3 regions of the Saccharopolyspora sp. NPDC003752 genome follow, and region 3 is predicted to be linked to each of the others. Evidence: riboswitches for the same ligand, from Rfam matches in the RefSeq annotation. Region 3 holds a riboswitch; each other region holds the start of a gene.
What was found. Region 3 has a riboswitch for glycine ahead of gcvP (aminomethyl-transferring glycine dehydrogenase). Riboswitches for the same ligand answer to the same signal wherever they lie in the genome.
Positions count from the first base shown of each region.

Region 1: another riboswitch for glycine. It lies ahead of gcvH (glycine cleavage system protein GcvH); the one in region 3 lies ahead of gcvP (aminomethyl-transferring glycine dehydrogenase).
Region 2: another riboswitch for glycine. It lies ahead of gcvT (glycine cleavage system aminomethyltransferase GcvT); the one in region 3 lies ahead of gcvP (aminomethyl-transferring glycine dehydrogenase).

Region 1 is NZ_JBSGJZ010000024.1:75,836-80,996, reverse strand. It holds gene ald (alanine dehydrogenase) at 1-922, opposite strand, end outside; gene ACWEV3_RS27640 (PucR family transcriptional regulator) at 1,297-2,853, opposite strand; glycine riboswitch at 2,966-3,070, shown strand; glycine riboswitch at 3,071-3,170, shown strand; gene gcvH (glycine cleavage system protein GcvH) at 3,217-3,588, shown strand; gene ACWEV3_RS27630 (L-serine ammonia-lyase) at 3,619-4,974, shown strand.
Region 2 is NZ_JBSGJZ010000030.1:93,235-98,395, forward strand. It holds gene ACWEV3_RS31305 (acyl-CoA dehydrogenase family protein) at 1-1,119, opposite strand, end outside; gene ACWEV3_RS31310 (TetR/AcrR family transcriptional regulator) at 1,221-1,847, shown strand; glycine riboswitch at 1,925-2,024, shown strand; glycine riboswitch at 2,025-2,125, shown strand; gene gcvT (glycine cleavage system aminomethyltransferase GcvT) at 2,241-3,344, shown strand; gene glyA (serine hydroxymethyltransferase) at 3,370-4,650, shown strand; gene ACWEV3_RS31325 (amino acid permease) at 4,863-5,161, shown strand, end outside.
Region 3 is NZ_JBSGJZ010000008.1:138,029-143,189, forward strand. It holds gene garA (glycogen accumulation regulator GarA) at 1-151, shown strand, start outside; gene ACWEV3_RS13115 (bifunctional nuclease family protein) at 543-1,019, shown strand; gene ACWEV3_RS13120 (MerR family transcriptional regulator) at 1,256-1,825, shown strand; glycine riboswitch at 1,913-2,014, shown strand; gene gcvP (aminomethyl-transferring glycine dehydrogenase) at 2,187-5,081, shown strand.

The sequences.
Region 1 (5,161 bases), on a different contig from region 3:
TGTTCGGGACCGCGCCCGGCATGTTCGCCACGCAGTAGAACACCGAGTTGTGCACCCGGTACGTCGGGTCGTCGTGCGTGGTCGGGCGGGAGTCGGCGAAGCAACCGCCCTGGTCGATGGCGATGTCGACCAGCACGCTGCCCGGCTTCATCTCGGAGACCAGGTGGTTGGAGACCAGCTTCGGCGCCTTCGCGCCCGGGATCAGCACGGCGCCGATGACCAGGTCGGCGGCCCGCACCGCCTGCTCGACCGAGTAGCGGTTGGACGTCACGGTGCGGATCTGGCCGTGGAAGTCGCGGTCGATCTCGCGGAGCTTGTCGACGTTGGTGTCGAGCAGCTCGACGTTGGCACCCATGCCCAGCGCGACGCGCGCGGCGTTGAGGCCCGCGACGCCACCGCCGATCACCACGACCCGCGCCGGGTGCACGCCGGGAACACCGCCCGGCAGCACGCCGCGGCCGCCGCTGGGACGCATCAGCGAGTAGGCGCCCACCTGCGGGGCGAGGCGCCCGGCGACCTCGCTCATCGGCGCGAGCAGCGGCAGCGCGCCGTTGGCCGTCTGCACCGTCTCGTAGGCGATGCCGGTGACCCCGGACTTCAGCATCGCGTCGGTCAGCTCGGCGGAGGCCGCCAGGTGCAGGTAGGTGAACAGCACCTGGTTCCGGCGCAACCGCGGGTACTCCTCGGCGATCGGCTCCTTGACCTTGAGGACCAGCTGGCCCTCGCCCCACACCTCCTCGGCGGTGGGCAGCACCTTCGCCCCGGCCGCGAGGAAGTCCTCGTCGGGGATGGAGGAACCGGCGCCGGCGTTCGTCTCGACGAAGACGTCGTGACCGCGGGTGGTCAGCTCGTGCACGCCCGCAGGTGTGATCGCGACCCGGTACTCGTTGTTCTTGATCTCGCGCGGAACTGCGATCTTCACGGCGGAATCCTTTCGTCTCCTGTTGCGCACCACGATCCGCTGCAGCCGAAAGGGGCGCATCATTCCCGCAGGATGAGATTGCCCCGCGCGCTTTGTGCCCGCAGCACAAAGCCTGCTGCGGCGGCGCCAACGCGCCGAGAGGGGCCGAAACGGCGCGGCGAGGCCGGGGTGACAGGAAGGTTCCCTTGCTCGCAGCCACCCGGGCGGCCGGTGAAAGCAAGGGAACTTTCCTGTCATGCGGTGGCAGGAAGGTTCCCTTTCACACGTCACCGGGGGTGCGTCACGGGCGTGGTGATGACAGGAAGGTTCCCTCGCTCGCAGCCGCCGGGGGCGCGGCTCGGCGGGGGCGGGGTGACAGGAAAGTTCCCTTGCTGTCAGCCGTGCTGGGCCCAGCGGTCGGCGAGCAGTTGCACGAACAGCGCCGCGCGGACGTTGGGGTTCTCCAGGTCGATGTCCACGAGTTGGGTGAGCCGCTTCATCCGGTAGCGGAAGGTGTTCGGGTGCACGCGCAGCTCCCGGCTCGCCTGCCGCGGGTCGCCCGGGTGGCGCAGCCACGCGTGGAGGGTTGCCAGGTATTCGGTGCCCTGCGTTCGGTCGTGCTCGCGCAGCACCGGCAGCGGGCCCAGGGAGCCGACGCCCGCGTCGGTCGACGCGCCGGCCATCCGGCTGAGCACCACCAGGGGCCAGTTGTCCTCGTACACCGCCACCCGGTCGCGTAACTGGCCGGTGCGCAGCAGGCCGACCAGCTCCTCGGCCTGCGCGCGCGACTGGGGGAGGTCGGCGACCGCCACCGCATTGCCCACCGCGATCAGCGGGCGCGGCGAAGCGTCGTGGGACACGAGCGCTTCCCGCAGGTCCGGCCAGCCGCCCGCGCCCGCCCGGTCCGGCACCAGGGCGTAGAGCATGGTGCCGATCTCGGTGACCAGCGGGCGCCGTCCGATCCCGCGCGTGATCCACTCCCACATCGCCAGCCGGTGCCCCTCCGCTGGCCCGGCGGACGACGGCATTTCGATCGCGACGACCCGATGCGCCTCGTTGGGCACCGCCAGCTCGTTCACGGCCACCCGCCAGCCCTCGCCCCCCTCCAGCAGCAGCCGCACCTGCTCGGCGGACCGGCGGCGCTCCGCGTCCGCCACCGCCCGCCACCGCAGCAGTTGCAGCGCGACCAGCGGGGCGGTGTCGGCGAACGCGGTGGACCGCTCCTCGGAGACCTCGCCGGGCACCACGGCCCACATCGAACCGAGCAGCTCGCCGCCCATCCGGATCGGCACCACCAGGCGGGGCAGGGTGCCGTCCTGCTGGGCGGGCACGAAGATCGCCGAACTGCCCTTGCTGAGCTGGCGGAACGTGCCGCGGGCCCGGAACTTGGCGAGCACCTCGTCGGGCTGCTTCCGGCCCATGATGGTCGACACCCGCGCCGGGTCGGTCAGGTCCTGCCGGGCGGAGTAGGCCAGGACCTGGGAGTGCGCGTCCTCGATCGTGACCGGCGCGTCCACCACGTCGGCGACCGCGTCGGCGAGGCGGAACAGGTCGCCGACCCCGGTGCCGCGCGCGTCGGCCTCCTCGATGCCGGTCCCGCCCAGCGCCGCCCGGATCAGCCACACCAACTGCGCCCAACCGGTACCCGGCCGGACTTCCACCAGGGCCACCCCGGCTTCCTCGGCCGCCGCGGCCACCGCGTCGTCCACCGAGATCGGCGGCTTGAGCAGCACCGCTGCCGCGCCCTGCGCGCCGCAGGCCCTCGCCAGCCGCTTCGCCTGCTCGCGATCCGCGACTGCCACGCCCAGCACGAGGTCGCCGCCCGCCGCGGTCGGCGGCTCATCGGGTTCGGCGATGACGACGTCTCCCACGCAGACCGTCGGCTCCGGGCTGACCACTGTGCGCAGCAGCGTGGGGCCGACCCGTTCGACCAGCGCCCGGATGTCCAGCATCACCGGCCTCCTGAGTGCTTCGGGCCGCTGCCAGTCAGGTGGGGGAGGGCATTGACACCAGGGCTGGCCCGTTTATCGTTGCTGAGCACATCGACAATCGCATACCGGCCGTCGACCCCGTGCGGGAGAGACCTTGAGGGCTCACACCGAGCCGTCAGGGCGCCGAAGGAGCAAGACTCCCCACAAACTCTCAGGCACCCATGACCGTTCGGGCGAGGCAACTCTGGAAAGCGCGCGTCATCCGTGACGCTCCACCCACGGTGCAAGCCGCGAGAAACCGCGGCGAAGCTCTCAGGTTCCGAAACAGAGGGGGAGGCCCAGCCCCGGGCATCCCTGCCCCCGAAAGCCTTGGAGCCTCCCGACATGTCCCTGCCTGCGAACCTGCGCTACACCGAAGAGCACGAGTGGATCGAGGACCGCGACGAGCTGGTCCGGATCGGCATCACCCAGCACGCCGCGGACGCGCTCGGCGACATCGTCTTCGTGCAACTGCCCGAGGTGGGGGAGCAGATCGAGGCGGGCCAGGCCTGCGGCGAGCTGGAGTCCACGAAGTCCGTCAGCGACCTGTTCGCGCCGGTCACCGGCGAGGTCGTGGCGATCAACGAGTCCGTCGTGGACGATCCGGCGCTGGTCAACTCCGAGCCCTACGGCGAGGGCTGGCTGCTGGAGGTGCGCACCTCCGACACCGGTGCCCTGCTCACCGCCGAGCAGTACGCCGCGGTGATCGCGGAGTAGCGGGGAATAGGCGAGGGGAGGAGACGGTCAATGGCGATCAGCGTCTTCGACCTGTTCTCGGTCGGTATCGGGCCCTCCAGTTCGCACACGGTCGGCCCGATGCGCGCGGCCCGGCTGTTCGTGCAGCGGTTGCACGGCGAGGGCCGGTTGCCGCAGGTCAAGCGGATCAAGGCGGAACTGTTCGGGTCGCTCGGCGCGACCGGGCACGGGCACGGCAGCCCGAAGGCGGTGCTGCTCGGTCTCGAGGGGCACAGCCCGGAGACCGTCGACCCGGCGGCGGTGGAGGGCCGGGTCGCCGAGATCCGGGAGACCGGGCGGCTGCGGCTCGACGGCGTGCAGGAGATCCGGTTCACCGTGGACCGCGACCTGGTGATGCACCGGCGCAAGTCGCTGCCGCTGCACCCCAACGGCATGCGGTTCACCGCGACCGGCACCGACGGGGTCGAGCTGGAGAGCGCGGTCTACTACTCGGTCGGCGGCGGTTTTGTCGTCGACGAGGACGCCACCGGCACCGATCGGATCAAGCCCGACGCGACCCCGGTGCGGTACCCGTTCCGGACCGGCGCGGAACTGCTCGCCCGCACCGAGGAGTCCGGGCTGCCGATCAGCGGCGTCATGCTGGCCAACGAGCTGTCCTGGCGCGGCGAGGACGCCGTGCACAAGGAGCTGCTGGGCATCTGGCAGGTCATGCGCGAATGCGTGGACAACGGATGCCGGAACTCCGGCGAACTGCCCGGCGGGCTCAAGGTCCGGCGACGGGCGGCGGAGCTGGCCGCTTCGCTGACCGAGCACGACGATGCGCTGGAGTGGGTGACGCTCTTCGCGCTCGCGGTGAACGAGGAGAACGCGGCCGGCGGGCGCGTGGTGACCGCGCCGACCAACGGCGCGGCCGGGATCGTCCCCGCGGTGCTGCACTACTACATGCGGTTCGTGCCGGGCGCCGACGACGCCGGCGTGGTGCGCTTCCTGCTCGCGGCCGGTGCGGTCGGCGTGCTGTTCAAGGAGAACGCGTCGATCTCCGGTGCCGAGGTCGGCTGCCAGGGCGAGGTCGGGTCCGCGTGCTCGATGGCGGCCGCCGGGCTCGCCGAGGTGCTCGGCGGGACCCCGAGCCAGGTGGAGAACGCCGCGGAGATCGCGATGGAGCACAACCTCGGCCTCACCTGCGACCCGATCGGCGGTCTCGTGCAGATCCCGTGCATCGAGCGCAACGCAGTCGCGTCGGTGAAGGCGATCACGGCGGCTCGGATGGCGCTGCGCGGCGACGGCACCCATTTCGTCTCGCTGGACAAGGTCATCAAGACCATGCGCGAGACCGGCCGGGACATGAAGGTCAAGTACAAGGAGACGGCTCGCGGCGGCCTCGCCGTCAACGTCATCGAGTGCTGACCCGCCGCACGCCCGGTGAGTGCATGGGAACTTTCCTGTCACCACCGGGCCGTGCGGTGAGTGCTGGGGAACCTTCCTGTCACCACCTGCCCGCACCGGGGCCAGGTGGCATGCGGATGGGAACTTCTCTGCCACCGGGCCCGTAGTGCGAGCATGGGAACTTTCCTGTCAGCGCCGCTCAATACCG
Region 2 (5,161 bases), on a different contig from region 3:
GCGCTGGATCTCGTCGGTGCCCTCGAAGATGCGCAGCAGCCGCAGGTCGCGGTACCAGCGCTCGACCGGCAGCTCCTTGGTGTAGCCCATGCCGCCGTGCATCTGCAGGACGCGGTCCACGATCTCGTTGGCGCGGGTGGCGCCGAAGAGCTTGGCCACCGACTGCGCGTGGCGGGAGTCCATGCCCTGGTCGACCTGCCAGGCCGCCTGCAGCACGAGCCAGCGCAGCGCCTCGATCTCCACCGCGGAGTCGGCGATCATCCACTGGATGGCCTGGCGCTCGGCGATCGGCTTGCCGAAGGTCTCGCGGGTCTTGGCGTATTCCATGCCCATCTCGACGAGCCGCTCGCAGGCGCCGAGGGCGTGCGCGGGCAGCAGGTAGCGGCCGCGGCCGATCCACTGCATGGCGAGCTTGAAGCCCTGGCCGACCTCGCCGAGCACGTTGTGCTCCGGGACCCGCACGTTGTCGAACACCAGCGCGGCGGGCTGCCGCTCCCACGGGCCCATGATGTCGATCGGCTCGGACTTCCAGCCCGCGTCGCGGTCGGCCAGGAAGCAGGTGACGCCGCCGCCTGCGCCCTTCTCCCGGTCGGTGACGGCGAAGACCATCACGAAGTCGGCGTCGATGCCGCCGGTGATGAAGGTCTTCTCGCCGTTGATGACCCACTCGTCGCCGTCCTTGACGGCGGTGGTGCGCAGGTTCTTGGCGTCCGAGCCGGCGCCGGGCTCGGTGATCGCGAAGCACGACTTGCGGGTGCCCTCGATCGTCGGGAGCAGGTAGCGCTCCTTCTGGTCGTCGTTGGCGTAGTACAGGATGTTGTCGGCGTAGCCGCCGAAGCGGAACGGCACGAAGGTGCGGCCGAGCTCGACCTCGATGAGCGCCGTCATCACCGCCGACAGGCCCATGCCGCCGTACTCCTCGGGCGTCTGCACGCCCCAGAACCCGGCCTGCTTCGCCTTGTCCTGCAGTTCCCGCTGCTCGTCCTTGGTCAGGCCGCGTTCCCCGGCGCGCTCGCGGCGCAGCACCTCCTGTTCCAGCGGCACCAGTTCGCGCTGGACGAAGTTGCGCACCCAGTCGCGGATGTCGCGTTCTGTGTCGGACAGCGAGAAGTCGACCATCGCCGGATCCTTTCCTGCGGCCAGCTAACTAACGTCGTTAGTTTTGTGGCAGCCTAAGGCGGTCCCGGCGAGCGCCGCAAGGGATCCGACGAGGAGAAGACGTGCCCAGACCGACCACCCCCCGGCTGTCGCCGGAACGCATCCGGCGGATCGGCCTGGAGATCATCGACGCCGACGGCCTCGAAGCGCTGTCCATGCGGCGGCTGGCCGAACGGCTCGGCGTCCGCGCGGCGTCGCTGTACAACCACGTGTCGACCAAGGACGAGCTGCTGCACGAGATCGCCGACGACGTGATGGCCGCGGTCGACGTCTCCGGCTTCGACGCGGACTGGACGACCGGCCTGCGCACCTGGGCGCGCTCCTACCGGGCCGCCCTGATCGCCCACCCGAACCTGGTCCCGTTCCTGGCCTACGGCCCGGCCCGCCGGGAGAACGCGCTGCGCCGGGCAGACGCGGTGCACGGCGGCCTGACCAGGGCGGGCTGGCCGCAGCGCTACGCCACGATGATCGGCGCCTCGACGAAGTACCTGGTGGTGGGCTCGGCGATGGGCTCCTTCAGCGGCGGCTTCCCGGACGACGCGGCGCTCTACGGCGACCGCTTCCCGCACCTGAACAAGGCCCACCTGCTCCGCGAGCACGCGGCGGAGATCGACGCCGACAGCTTCGAGCTGGCCCTGGCCGCCCTGGTCGACGGCCTGGAGAAGCAGTACGGCGAGCTCCCCGCCTGAGATCACTCACCCGCCCGGTTGACGTGGGTCACGCCGGTTCGTAGCGTCGGCGTTCACACAACCGAATACCGCGCCCACGACGTCGTGCGGGAGAGACTCCGGCCCGTTCCGGGACCGGAGCGCCGAAGGAGCAATTCTCCCCAGCAAACTCTCAGGCACCGGCACCGCACGGCACCAGGCGAACACGGAGAAAAGCAGAAGCGCCCGCTTCTCGCCCACGGTGCAAGCCGCCCCCTCGCGGGCGGCGAAACTCTCAGGCCAATGACTCCGGGGAGACCGCCCGACCAGCGCAAGCCCGCGCAGGTCGAGGTCGAGGCATCCCCGATAAGGTTGGGCTCAGTGAGCTGACCGGCCCTCGACTGCCGACCGGCGCCCACCAGGAGGAGTCTCACCATGTCGTCGCCACGACAGACGCCCTTGCACCACGTGCACGAAGCCCTCGGGGCGACGTTCACCGAATTCGCCGGCTGGCGGATGCCGCTGCGCTACTCGGGCGACACCGCCGAGCACAACGCGGTGCGCACCGGCGCCGGCCTGTTCGACCTGACCCACATGGGTGAGATCCGGATCAGCGGGCCGCAGGCCGCCGAGGCGCTGGACTACGCGCTGGTCGCCAACGCGTCCGCGATCAAGCCCGGCCGCGCCCGCTACACGATGATCTGCAACGCCGCCGGCGGCGTGCTCGACGACCTGATCGTCTACCGGCTCGGCGACGAGGAGTTCCTGGTGGTGGCCAACGCGGCGAACGCCGCCGTGGTCTCCGCCGAGCTGGCCGAGCGCATCGGCGGCTTCGACGCCGAGCACCAGGACGTCTCCGATGACTACGCGCTGATCGCGGTGCAGGGCCCGAACGCGGTCGCGATCCTCGCGCCGCTGACCGACACCGACCTCGCCGAGGTCAAGTACTACGCGGGCTACCGCAGCCGGGTCGCGGGCAAGGACGTGCTGCTGGCGCGCACCGGTTACACCGGCGAGGACGGCTTCGAGCTGTTCACCGAGCCCGGCGACGCCGAGGCGGTCTGGCAGGCGCTGACCTCCTCCGGCGCCGAGCACGGCCTGCAGCCCGCCGGGTTGTCCTGCCGCGACACGCTGCGGCTGGAGGCCGGCATGCCGCTGTACGGCAACGAGCTGTCCGCCGAGCTCACGCCCTTCCACGCCAACCTCGGCCGGGTGGTCAAGCTGGACAAGGCCGGCGACTTCGTCGGCAAGGACGCGCTGGCCGCCGCGGCCGAGAAGCCCACCGAGCGCACGCTGGTCGGCTTGAGCACCGAGCAGCGCCGGGCGCCCCGGCACGGCTACCGCGTGCTGGACGCCGACGGCGCCGAGATCGGCGTCGTGACCAGCGGCGCCCCCTCCCCGACGCTCGGCCACCCGATCGGGATGGCCTACGTGGACCGCGACCACAGCGAACCCGGCACGCAGCTGCAGGTCGACATCCGCGGCAAGGCCGTCGCGGTGCAGGTCGTCGAGCTGCCGTTCTACCGCCGCAATGCCTGAAGAGAAATACACAGGAGGCAACACCATGTCGACACCGGACCTGTTCAACGACCAGCTGGCCGCGGTGGACCCCGAGGTGGCGGCGGCGGTCGGCGCCGAACTCAACCGCCAGCAGAGCACGCTGGAGATGATCGCCTCGGAGAACTTCGCACCGCAGGCCGTCCTCGAGGCGCAGGGCTCGGTGCTGACGAACAAGTACGCCGAGGGCTACCCGGGCCGGCGCTACTACGGCGGCTGCGAGCACGTCGACGTCATCGAGCAGCTGGCCATCGACCGGGTCAAGGAGCTCTTCGGCGCGTCCTTCGCCAACGTGCAGCCGCACTCGGGCGCGCAGGCCAACGCGGCTGCGATGTTCGCGCTGCTCAAGCCGGGTGACACGATCATGGGCCTGGACCTGGCGCACGGCGGTCACCTGACCCACGGCATGCGGATCAACTTCTCCGGCAAGCTCTACAACGTGGTGCCGTACCACGTGCGCGAGGACGACCACCGCGTCGACATGGACGAGGTCGCCAAGCTGGCGCGGGAGAACAAGCCGCAGCTGATCATCGCCGGCTGGTCGGCGTACCCGCGGCAGCTGGACTTCAAGCGGTTCCGGGAGATCGCCGACGAGGTCGGTGCCTACCTGATGGTCGACATGGCGCACTTCGCCGGCCTGGTGGCCGCCGGGCTGCACCCGAGCCCGGTGCCGCACGCGCACGTCGTCACCACCACCACGCACAAGACCCTCGGCGGTCCGCGCGGTGGTGTGATCCTGTCGGCGGACCAGGAGTTCGCGAAGAAGTTCAACTCGGCGGTGTTCCCGGGCCAGCAGGGCGGGCCGCTGGAGCACGTGATCGCCGGCAAGGCGGTGTCGTTCAAGGTCGCCGCGTCGCCGGAGTTCGCCGACCGGCAGCGCCGCACCGTGGAGGGCGCGCAGGTCCTGGCCGAGCGGCTGCTCGCCGACGACGCCGTCAAGGCCGGCGTGCAGCTGGTCTCCGGCGGCACCGACGTGCACCTGGTGCTGGTGGACCTGCGGGACTCCGAGCTGGACGGCAAGCAGGCCGAGGACCGGCTGCACGAGATCGGCATCACCGTCAACCGCAACGCGGTGCCCAACGACCCGCGGCCGCCGATGGTGACCTCCGGGCTGCGCATCGGCACCCCGGCGCTGGCCACCCGCGGCTTCGGCAAGGAGGACTTCGCGGAGGTCGCCGACATCATCGCCGAGGCGCTCAAGCCGGGCTTCGACGAGTCGGCGAGCGCGAAGCTCCGGGAGCGGGTGGAGGCCCTGGCCGCCAAGCACCCGCTGTACCCGAACCTCTGACAGGTGATCGGCGAGTAGCCCCCGAACGCCGCATTTCGGTCCGCAATGACCGAAATGCGGCGTTTCACGTTTGTGTGTCCTAAGTGGACTATGTTGGAACTGGGAAAAGGCTCGATTTCAACTGTGCCCAATCGCTTGCCAGCACTGCCCGAATGCCGGATTATCTGCGCAGTTTCAGCGAAACACGCTGGCGATTAAGGAGTCACGCTTCGATGAGCCAACCAGAGGCCGAGGAGTACCGGAAGGATCTGAGTACCCGGCACATCAACATGATCGCGATCGGCGGGGCGATCGGGGTCGGGCTGTTCCTCGGCTCCGGCAAGGCGCTGCACCAGGTCGGGCCCGGCCTGATCCTGATCTACGCGATCGCCGGATTGATGATCTTCTTCGTGATGCGGGCGCTCGGCGAGCTGCTGATGTACCGCCCGGTGAGCGGATCGTTCGCGGAGTACGCGGGCGAGTTCGTGGGCCCGTGGGCCAAGTTCGCGGTGGGCTGGGGTTACTGGCTGGT
Region 3 (5,161 bases):
GGTCGTCGACGTCGGCAGCCTCAACGGCACCTACGTCAACCGGGAGCCGGTCGACACCTCGGTGCTGGCCAACGGCGACGAGGTGCAGATCGGGAAGTTCCGGCTGGTGTTCCTGACCGGCCCGATCGATGGGGGCCCGGGCGCCCGCTGAGGGGCCCTTGGACCGACTAGTCCATTCGCCAGCGGGGCGGCGCCGAAGCGGCGTCGCCCCGCTGGCGCGTGAAGGTAGTGCGCAGCCGAGATCGACTGACTTCCCGCGCGGGGAATTTCCCGCCGTCGCAACCGGTTTCCACGTTGTAGCGGCCGCCTTTCGACCGGTCCGGCGGACGGGTCGGCGGTGTATCGTGCTGGTAATGCTCGATGAAGAGCTCAGCCAGCGGTTCGGACCAGATGCACCGGCAGGAAGGCCGCGGATTCGGTGGTCGACCAGACCGCTAAAGGGATGGGCGTGTCCGCCGCAACGCGGGTAGCGTCGGAGGCGTCGGTGCGCGATCCTCGACGGGGATGTCACGCTTCGGCGCGCTGGAGGAGGCGATGTGACGATGAGCAGCGAGATGCGCGTCGTCGGCGTGCGAGTTGAACTACCAGCAAACCAGCCGATTCTGCTGTTGCGCGAGGCGCACGGCGAGCGTTACCTGCCGATCTGGATCGGCTCGGTCGAGGCGACCGCCATCGCGCTGGAGCAGCAGGGTGTGCGGCCGCAGAGACCCCTTACCCACGACCTGTTGAAGGACGTCATCGGCGCCCTCGGGCGCGACCTGGAACAGGTGCGGATCACCGACCTGCAGGACGGCACCTTCTTCGCCGAGCTGGTGTTCGACGGGGATGTGCGGGTCTCCGCGCGGCCGAGCGACTCGGTGGCGCTGGCGCTGCGCATCGGGGTGCCCATCCACGCCGACGAATCGGTGCTGGACGAGGCGGGGCTGATCATCCCGGACGAGCAGGAGGACGAGGTGGAGAAGTTCCGCGAGTTCCTGGACTCCGTCTCCCCGGAGGACTTCCGCGGCGCCGACACCTGAGCCCGCCGATCGACCGACGACACAGCCTGGCCCCCGTCTGCGCGAGCAGGCGGGGGCCGGGTCGTCCGGGTGCCCCGCGCGTCGCGTTGACCTCCCCGCGGGGCAGGCCTACCGTCGAACTTACGCGAATTGCCCCGGTGTGATTCGGCCGCTGGGGGGTGTTCGCGGCCTCGGACCGCGATGGTCCGGGAGCTGGTGATCGTCGTCGGCTTCGTGCCGGACGAGGGGAGGCAGGCGTGGTCGAGGAAGCGTCCAACCGGGATGCTGCCGTGGAGCAGGGCGAGCTGTTCCCCGACGCCTCGCTGCCGGACGAACTGGTCGGCTACCGGGGTCCGGCCGCCTGCCAGATCGCCGGCATCACCTACCGCCAGTTGGACTACTGGGCGCGCACCAAGCTGGTCGGCCCGTCCATCCGCGGCGCCGCCGGCTCCGGCTCGCAGCGGCTGTACTCGTTCAAGGACATCCTGGTGCTCAAGGTGGTCAAGCGACTGCTGGACACCGGGGTGTCGCTGCACAACATCCGGGTCGCGGTGGAACACCTGCGCAACCGGGGCGTGCAGGACCTGGCCAGGCTGACGCTGTTCAGCGACGGGACGACGGTCTACGAGTGCACCTCTGCCGAGGAGGTGGTCGACCTGTTGCAGGGTGGCCAAGGAGTGTTCGGCATCGCCGTCAGCGGTGCGATGCGCGAGATCAGCGGCACGATCCACGACTTCCCGGCGGAACGGGCCGACGGCGCGGAGCTGGTCCCGATGGACGACGAGCTGTCCCGTCGGCGGCGCGACCGGCAGGCCGAGACCGGCTGAGCCGACCGGCCCCGACCGGGTGGTGTGTGGCCGGTGACATCGCTGGTCCGCTCGGACCCCCTGATCGGGTAAGCTGCGGCACATCGCCGACCCCGTGCGGGAGAGTCCGGCCCGGCCTAGGCCGCGGTCGGCGCCGAAGGAGCAACCCTCCCCGCCAACCTCTCAGGCCACCTGGACCGCACGGGCGAGATACCTCTGGAAAGAGGGTGCACCACGGCCGTGGTGCACCCCGCCGACGGTGCAAGCCCGGTTCCCGGGTGAAGCTCTCAGGCGTTCGCTTCGCGGACAGTGACAGAGGGGGAGAGCAGGGCAGTTCCGGCTGCCTGCCGCCCTTTGCCGCCGCGACGATTGAGGTTTGGCGATGACCGACGTGACCCACGACCGCATTCCCCTGGCCGCCCTGGAGCACGGCACGCCGTTCGCCGACCGGCACGTCGGCCCGATGCCGGCCGAACTCGCGCGCATGCTCGACGTGATCGGCGTCGGCTCGCTGGAGGAGCTGGGGCAGAACGCCGTGCCGGACACGATCCGGGAAGGCGACCTGCAGCTGGCGCTGCCGGAGCCGGCCACCGAGTCCGAGGCGCTGGCCGAGCTGCGCGAGCTGGCGCGCCGCTGTCGCCCGCACACCGAGATGATCGGGCTCGGCTACTACGGCACGGTCACGCCGCCGGTGATCCTGCGCAACGTGCTGGAGAGCCCCGCCTGGTACACGGCCTACACGCCGTACCAGCCGGAGATCTCGCAGGGCCGGCTCGAAGCGCTGCTGAACTTCCAGACGATGGTGGCCGACCTGGCCGGGGTGCCGGTGGCCAACGCGTCGATGCTCGACGAGTCCACCGCCGCGGCCGAGGGCATGACGCTGGTGCGCCGCGCGGGCCGGTCGAAGTCGCCGCGGTTCGTGGTGGACGCCGACACGCTGCCGCAGACCATCGCGGTGATCGAGACCCGCGCGGAGCCGCTGGGCATCGAGGTCGTCGTCGCCGACCTCGCCGCGGGCGCGCAGGCGCTGCCGGACGGCGAGTTCTTCGGCGTGCTGCTGTCCTACCCGGGCGCTTCCGGCGCGGTGCGGGACCACGAGGAGATCATCGCGGAGGTCCACCGGCGCGGCGCGAAGGTCGTCGTCGCGGCCGACCTGCTGGCGCTGACGCTGCTGCGCTCGCCCGGCGAGATCGGCGCGGACGTGGTGGTCGGCAGCACCCAGCGGTTCGGCGTGCCGATGGGCTTCGGCGGCCCGCACGCCGGGTTCATGGCCGTGGCCAAGGGCTTCGAACGGCAGCTGCCGGGGCGGTTGGTCGGCGTGAGCGTCGACGCCGACGGCAACCAGGCCTACCGGCTGGCGCTGCAGACCCGCGAACAGCACATCCGCCGTGAGAAGGCCACCAGCAACATCTGCACCGCGCAGGTGCTGCTGGCCGTCGTGGCTTCGATGTACGCGGTCTACCACGGCCCGGCCGGGCTGCGGTCGATCGCGACCCGCGCGCACCGGATGGCGGCGGTGCTCGCCGAGCAGCTGCGCCGCGGTGGCGTCGAGGTGCTGCACCAGGAGTTCTTCGACACGATCTTCGTGAAGGTGCCGGGCAAGGCCGACGACGTCGTCGCCAGGGCCCGCCGGGGCGGCATCAACCTCCGCCGCGTGGACGCCGACCACGTCGGCATCAGCTGCGACGAGACCACCACGCGGGCGCACCTGGCGACGGTGTGGCAGGCCTTCGGCGTCACCGGCGGTGACGTCGACGAGCTCGACATCGAGACGCCGGACGCGCTGCCCGCGGCGCTGGAGCGCACCTCGGAGTACCTGACCCACCCGGTGTTCCACACCCACCGCTCCGAGACCTCGCTGCTGCGCTACCTCCGGCGGCTGTCGGACAAGGACATCGCGCTGGACCGCAGCATGATCCCGCTGGGCTCGTGCACGATGAAGCTCAACGCGACGGCCGAGATGGAGCCGATCACCTGGCCCGAGTTCGGTTCGCTGCACCCGTTCGCGCCCGCGCAGGACGCCGAGGGGCTGCTGTCGATCGTCAAGGACCTGGAGACCTGGCTGGCCGAGGTCACCGGCTACGACGCGGTGAGCCTGCAGCCCAACGCCGGCAGCCAGGGCGAGTTCGCCGGCCTGCTGGCGATCCGCGCCTACCACCGCAGCCGTGGTGACGAGGACCGGGACCTGTGCCTGATCCCGGCGAGCGCGCACGGCACCAACGCCGCCAGCGCCGTGATGGCCGGGATGCGGGTGATCGTGGTCCGCTGCGACGACGCCGGCAACATCGAGCTCGACCACCTGCGCGAGCTGGTCACCGAGCACGCCGACGACCTCGCCGCGATCATGATCACCTACCCGTCCACGCACGGCGTGTACGAGGACACCGTGCGCGAGGTGTGCGGGCTGGTGCACGACGCGGGCGGCCAGGTCTACGTCGACGGCGCGAACCTCAACGCCCTGATCGGCCTCGCGCGGATGGGCAAGTTCGGCTCCGACGTCTCGCACCTGAACCTGCACAAGACGTTCTGCATCCCGCACGGCGGTGGCGGCCCGGGCGTCGGCCCGATCGGCGTGCGCGAGCACCTGGCGCCGTTCCTGCCCAACCACCCGCTGCAGCCCGCCGCCGGGCCGGCGACCGGCGTCGGCCCGATCAGCGCCGCCCCGTGGGGCAGCGCCTCGATCCTGCCGATCTCCTGGGCGTACGTGCGGATGATGGGCGCCGACGGCCTGCGCCGGGCGACGCTGACCGCGGTCGCGGCCGCCAACTACGTCGCCCGCCGCCTCAACAACTACTTCCCGGTGCTCTACACCGGCAAGGGCGGCTTCGTCGCGCACGAGTGCATCCTCGACCTGCGGCAGATCAGCAAGACCAGCGGCATCACCGTCGACGACGTCGCCAAGCGGCTGGCGGACTACGGCATCCACGCGCCGACGATGTCGTTCCCGGTGGCCGGGACGCTGATGGTCGAGCCGACGGAGAGCGAGAACCTGGCGGAGCTGGACCGGTTCTGCGAGGCGATGATCGCGATCCGGGCGGAGATCGACAAGGTCGTCGCCGGGCAGTGGCCGGCCGACGACAACCCGTTGGTGGGTGCCCCGCACACGGCGGCGTCGCTGGCCAAGGACTGGGACCACGCCTACTCCCGCGAGGAGGCGGCCTACCCGCTGGGCACCGACGTGACGAAGGTCTGGCCCCCGGTGCGCCGCATCGATGGCGCGCGCGGCGACCGCAACCTCGTCTGCTCCTGCCCGCCCCTGGACGCCTACCAGGCGTGATCCGTCCACGACGCCCTCGGACCGCTGTTGCGGCCGGGGGCGTCGTGGTGTCCGGGGCCGGTGACACGCCGGGGGCGGTT